Heliomicrobium gestii: one gene and its partner. The protein of the gene in region 1 binds, or shares a complex with, the protein of each later gene. Links are inferred from orthologs where the notes say so. Each region holds a gene or a part of one and is shown on either strand. Other genes may lie near its edges. The genes, in order: accC and accD.

Region 1 (3,167 bases):
TACGGGAAACCGCCGGCGACGATCCGGCAGGACCTGGTGACCAAGATCCTCAAGGACGACAAACAGATCGACTGCCGTCCCGCCGACCTGCTCGAACCGGCTATGGATCGCGTCCGTCGCGAAATGGGCCCGCTGGCCCAGAGCGAAGAGGATGTCCTCTCCTATGCCCTCTTCCCGCAGGTGGCGCTGAAGTTTTTCGACTATCGGAAAAACCCGCAAGCCCACGTGGTCGCCCCGATCGTTCAGAATCAGGAAGACCCGCCGGCTCCCCTGCCTGGGGGAGACCAGTCCGCAACCCTTAGAGGGAAAGCGCAGAAGGAGGATATGAAGGTGAACGTCCAAGAGATCAAAGAACTCATTCAGGTTCTGAACGGTACGGACATTGCCGAATTGCAAGTAGAGTGTGACGGTGTCAAGGTCGCCATCCGCAAGGGATCGGCCATCCATGCGCCTGCCACCGCCCCTGTGATGGTGAGCGCCCCCGTCGCAGTTGCCTCTGCGCCTGCAGCGGAAGCTGCCGCTCCGGCGCCGAAACCGGCCGCCGATCAGGCCAAGAATCCGAATGTCGTCGCCATCACCTCGCCCATGGTGGGCACGTTCTACCGCGCTCCGGCCCCCGACGCCCGCCCCTATGTGGAAAAGGGCAGCAAAGTGGACACCGGCTCCACGGTCTGCATCATTGAAGCGATGAAGCTGATGAACGAGATCGAAGCCGAAATCAAAGGAACCATTGTCGACATCCTCGTGGAAAACGGCGCGCCCGTCGAATACGGCCAAACCCTTTTCCTCGTTGAAAAAGCCTGAGGGGGCGCCTAATAAATGGGACACCACAGCTTCTTTAACAAGATCCTGATCGCCAACCGGGGCGAGATCGCCGTCCGCATCATACGCGCCTGCAAGGAACTGGGCATCCAGACGGTAGCCGTCTACTCGGAGATCGACAAGGACGCCCTGCATGTAAAACTGGCCGATGAAGCCTATTGCGTTGGACCGGCGCCCTCAAACCGCAGTTATTTGAATATCCCCAACATCATCAGCGCCGCCACCGTTTCCGGCGCCGAAGCCATCCACCCCGGCTTCGGCTTCCTCTCGGAAAACGCCTACTTCGCCGAGATCTGCGAGACCTGCAAGATCAAATTCATCGGACCCACTTCCAAGGCCATTGAGTCGATGGGTTCCAAGGCCGTCGCGCGGGAGACGATGATCAAAGCGGGCGTCCGTGTCGTCCCCGGTTCCGAGTCCATCGTTACCAAGGCGGAAGACGCTGAGAAGATCGCTGAGGAGATCGGCTATCCCGTCATGATCAAGGCATCGGCCGGCGGCGGCGGTCGGGGCATGCGCATCGCCCACTCCGACAAAGACCTCATCAACGCCCTCCAGACGGCCCAGGCGGAGGCGGAAGCCGCTTTCGGCAACAACGCCGTCTACATCGAAAAATACATCGAAGAGCCGCGCCACATCGAGTTTCAGATCATGGCCGACCAGTACGGCAACACGGTCTACCTGGGCGAGCGGGACTGCTCCATCCAGCGGCGGAACCAGAAGCTGCTGGAAGAAGCGCCTTCGCCGGCCCTTTCGCCGGAACTGCGCAAGGAGATGGGCGAACAGGCTGTCCTGGCCGCCAAGTCTGTCAACTACGTCAATGCCGGGACTGTCGAGTTCCTGCTGGACAAGCATGGCCAGTATTATTTCATCGAGATGAACACCCGCATCCAGGTCGAGCATCCTGTCACGGAGCTGATCACCAACATCGACCTGATCAAGGAGCAGATCCGTGTCTCCGCCGGCGAGCCCTTGGGCTACACCCAAGAGGACATCGTCATCAACGGCCATGCCATCGAATGCCGGATCAACGCGGAAGATCCGAGCCGCAATTTCATGCCGAGCCCCGGCAAGATCACGGCCTACCATCCCCCCGGCGGCCCGGGGGTCCGCCTTGACAGCGCCGCCTATGCCGGATACAGCATCCCGCCCACCTACGACTCCATGATCGGAAAGCTGATCGTCTGGGGCCGTGATCGCAATGAAGCCATCGCTCGCATGCAGCGCGCCCTTGATGAATTTGTCATCGAAGGCGTCAAGACGACGATCCCCTTCCAACAAAAAGTGTTGGGCAATGCCTTCTTCCAGCGCGGTGAGGTATACACCAATTTCATCCAGCGGCGGATGCTGGGAGAATAGAGAACCTCTGATAATCGAATAAGGATGGCTTAAACAACCCGGCTCCTTGTGAGCCGGGTTGTTTTAACTCTCCATATCCCTATTTAACCCCGTATTATTTTCTACCCCTACATATGGATGCTATGATTCCCAAAAAAAGTAGGGGTGGAAATATGAAACGGATCGAGGATAATGTCGTTATAGAGGTCATCGACTATAACCAAAGGGCCGTGCTGTTCTTGGGAAGCCTGCTCAAGAAGTATTTCCTTCTCCGCGGTTTTTACGTTAACGCCCACAGCAGCACCGTGTACGCATCAAAACGACCCTATAGCGTATATCGCATCGAAGTAAGTGAAAGCAGACAGGCACTACAAATCGATAATACGGATATACTGATCGTTCTATCGAACGCCCTATTCGCAGAACCGGATTCGAAACATATCGCTCATGGACGAGTTGTCTTGTGTTGCGGTTTTGTGAATTACTATAAGCCGGGCCAGCAATGCATAGAGGTTCCGACAGGGTTTTTCTTACAATTTAAAAATCATGAGATGGCTATACAGATAGGGATAGCCAGCGCGCTGTTGGCATTACTAAATCAGCCGCTCAGTTTGCTTATGCATATCGCTCCGAAAAAAGAATTTCTTGATAAGATCTTAATTTTCAATTTCATTTTCGCCTCTATTTACGAATGGATTTGGCAAAACTACTATGAAAGCGGAAGGGTCTTTCCATTCACCTTTGCCTTGACCTCTCCGGAAGAAGAATTGGCTGAGGAGTTGTCGCTTATCCGCTAGGAATGGGTGCAGAGGATCTTCTGTCAATCATGGGCTAATGGAGGAGGCCACCAGTGAAGGAGCATCAAGACGAGTCTTCAACTGTTCAATGGAAAGGCAAAAGACGTTGCCGCAGCTTGGCCGTGCGTAAAAAGCATAAGGGGATAAGGGGATTAAGCCAATTCGATATGAATGATCATCTATTGCCGAGTTATCAACAAATGTTAGTAG
Region 2 (3,078 bases), on another replicon or contig:
CGTGAACGACTCATTTCCATCCTCCGCGCCCACGGAGGACCATCGCCGGTTCAACTTTTTTTTACAGCGGATCGAAAAGCCTTCCGCCTGAATCCTGACCTTTGGGTCACCCTGTCCGGTGACCTCCAGGCAGCGCTGGGTCGGCATTTCGACGGGATTCGAATGGAAGTCGCCCAGGGATAGGAATGATCGATTGATCTTCGATATGATTTGCATCGAAGGTAAAAATTGTGTTATCCTTAATCTGATCTGGGTCTTCCATGTGTGCGACAACACGGAAATTGACATAATCTCAGGGAAGGTTGTGCTCTTATGCTGGAGAAGGAAACGTCCATCGGTGGCGAGTACATTGTCATCAAAGCTTTGGAGAACGGCGTAACGATCATCGGCTTGACACGGGGCAAGGATACGAGGTTCCACCATTCCGAGAAATTGGACAAAGGCGAGGTTATGGTTGCCCAGTTCACGGAACATACATCGGCCATGAAGATCCGCGGCCGGGCGACGATCTTTACCAAGCACGGTGAAATCGAAGCCGGAATCTGAATGGGACAAGAGAGAGGTGATTCCCTATGTGGACCGTCGTTTACATCGCACCCAACCGCACAACCGCCGAAATGTTGAAGAATGTACTCACCAACGAAGGTTTGCTCGTCATGTTGCGACCTGTTGGGGTGCCTCATCTTGGCGATTCAGGTTCCGTAGAAATCCTCGTGCCAGAATCAGAAGCTGAAGAAGCCCATGAGATTTTGAGCGGGGCCTTGGGCGGTTGACCATAGCCAAGCCTCGGCCCACGCCACCCACGCTGTCACGCCGCGGGCAGTTCCCCAGCGTAACCGTACCAGCGGAACCACTTTCGAATAAGGGGCGCGATAAACAAATGGATGGCTTGTGGGTGAAATGCAAGCAGTGTCAGCAGATCCTGTTGACGAAAGAGTTAGAGAAGAATCTGAAGGTATGCCGGTGCGGTTACCACTTTCGGATGACGGCGCAGGAACGGATCAACATGCTGGTCGATGAGAACAGCTTTATCGAGTGGGACCGGGAGTTGGCAACGAAGGATCCCCTCAAGTTTCCTGGATATGCACAAAAAATTCAGAAGTGTCAGATTGAGACGTCGATGGGTGAGGCGATCTCTACCGGCCAGGGCAGGATCTGTGGCATCCCCTTCGCCATCGGTGTGATGGATCCCCGTTTCATCATGGCGTCCATGGGCGCCGTTGTCGGTGAGAAGATCGTGCGCGCCGCTGAACGAGCGCTGAAGCTGCGCCTGCCGCTGGTGCTCTTTTCCGCTTCCGGCGGCGCTCGCATGCAGGAAGGCGTCCTCTCGCTGATGCAGATGGCTCGCACCAGCGCCGCCCTGACGCGCCTCTCTGAGGCTGGGCTGCCCTTTTTCTCCATCCTTACCGATCCGACGACCGGTGGCGTCACGGCCAGCTTCGCCATGCTGGGTGACCTGATCATCGCCGAACCGGGCGCTTTGATCGGCTTCACCGGTCCTCGCGTGATCGAGCAGACGATCCGTCAGAAACTGCCTGAAGGATTTCAACGGTCAGAATTTTTGCAAAAACATGGCATGGTCGACATCATCATCGAACGCCCGAAAATGCGCGAACAACTGGCTGCGTTGCTGGGCCTGCATCATTGTGATGCCGTTGAGGGGGTGCAGGGCTGATGGCATTGCCGCTGGATTTTGAAAAGCCGCTCTTTGAGTTGGAGACGAAAATCAACGAACTGCGCACCTTCTCTCACGAAAAGGACCTTGATTTCACCAGCGAAATCGCCACGCTGGAACAGAAGGCTGAGGAACTGCGCAAGAAGATCTACCGCGACTTGACGCCGTGGCAGCAGGCCCAATTGGCCCGTCACCCAGACCGGCCCAACACGATCGAGTACATCCGGCTGATCTTCGAGGAGTTCTTCGAGATGAAGGGCGACCGCCTTTACGGCGACGACCCGGCCATCATGGGCGGCATCGGCCGCTTCCAAGGCCGTCCCGTCACCGTCATCGGCCATGTGAAGGGCAAGGATACGAAGGAGAACATCTACCGCAACTTCGGCATGCCCCATCCTGAAGGGTATCGCAAGGCCTTGCGGCTGATGCGGCAGGCAGCCAAGTTCGGCCGGCCCATCATCTGCTTTATCGATACACCGGGCGCCTACTGCGGCATCGGCGCCGAGGAGCGCGGCCAGGCAGAAGCCATCGCCCGCAACCTCTTTGAGATGGCGGCACTGCCGGTGCCGATCATCTCTGTGATCATCGGTGAAGGCGGCAGCGGCGGCGCCCTGGCCCTTGGTGTGGCCGACCGTCTGTTGATGATGGAACACGCTGTCTACTCCGTCGCTTCGCCCGAATCGGCCGCCTCGATCCTCTTTAAGGATGCCACCCTGGCGCCGCAGGCGGCGGCGGCCATGGGCATCACGGCGGAGCGGTTGAAAGACCTGAAGTTGATCGACCGCATCGTCCCCGAGCCCTCTGGCGGCGCCCACCGCAACCCGATCGGAACGGCGAAAGAACTGGCGGCGGCGCTCAGCGGCGAACTGGAATCGCTGATGGCCCTTTCCGACCAGGAACTGCTCGAAGGCCGCTACAGCAAGTATCGCAACCTGGGGTTGCACTGCATCGATGATCAGCCCTTCGCACCTTGCGGCGCGGACGCTTCCGATGCGGCCGAGATGTGATTGCGAAACAAATAATCAAAAAGACGTCGCCGGGCGCAAGCACCGGCGGCGTTTTCTTTTACCTTCCGTCCGCCCTTTCCGTACAATGCAGAGAGGGGGGGTTACGGACATGCGCGATCACAACAGGCGCAACAGCGATCAGAAGGGCGCCATCGTTATTTTTTTTGCCCTGCTGCTGCCCGTCCTGATCGGCTTTCTCGGCTTGGCCATTGACCTGAGCTGGCTGTACCTGAACAAACAGAAGGCCCAGGCGGCCGTCGATTTCGCCGCCTTGTCGGCGGCCCAGAAAGTCGTCGAAAACCCAGCGGCGGCCAGCGCGGCGGCTACTACGATGGCGGCCAAAAACGGCCTCGACCCAGTCAACTTCCGGATCGAACAGGATGAGCACGGCATCGC

What was found.
Region 2: the proteins of accC (region 1) and accD are in contact, whole or in part, in a solved structure (PDB 8UXZ), measured with the Escherichia coli proteins. The link is inferred for Heliomicrobium gestii from one-to-one orthologs.

Annotation. Positions count from the first base shown.
Region 1 is NZ_WXEX01000007.1:38,501-41,667, reverse strand. Bases 159-3,000 are described here. They hold accC (acetyl-CoA carboxylase biotin carboxylase subunit), read left to right. Parts: upstream 159-819; coding sequence 820-2,181; downstream 2,182-3,000. Other genes in these bases: GTO89_RS09455 (hypothetical protein), read left to right, coding at 2,334-2,957; accB (acetyl-CoA carboxylase biotin carboxyl carrier protein), read left to right, coding at 159-804. Also shown: more of accB, read left to right, coding at 1-158; GTO89_RS09450 (hybrid sensor histidine kinase/response regulator), read left to right, coding at 3,011-3,167. UniProt on the Escherichia coli protein: This protein is a component of the acetyl coenzyme A carboxylase complex; first, biotin carboxylase catalyzes the carboxylation of the carrier protein and then the transcarboxylase transfers the carboxyl group to form malonyl-CoA.
Region 2 is NZ_WXEX01000009.1:31,116-34,193, forward strand. Bases 25-2,777 are described here. They hold accD (acetyl-CoA carboxylase, carboxyltransferase subunit beta), read left to right. Parts: upstream 25-880; coding sequence 881-1,675; downstream 1,676-2,777. Other genes in these bases: GTO89_RS11255 (DNA polymerase III subunit alpha), read left to right, coding at 25-183; mtrB (trp RNA-binding attenuation protein MtrB), read left to right, coding at 313-546; GTO89_RS11265 (putative signal transducing protein), read left to right, coding at 573-773; accA (acetyl-CoA carboxylase carboxyl transferase subunit alpha), read left to right, coding at 1,675-2,682. In the rest of the region: more of GTO89_RS11255, read left to right, coding at 1-24; GTO89_RS11280 (pilus assembly protein TadG-related protein), read left to right, coding at 2,792-3,078.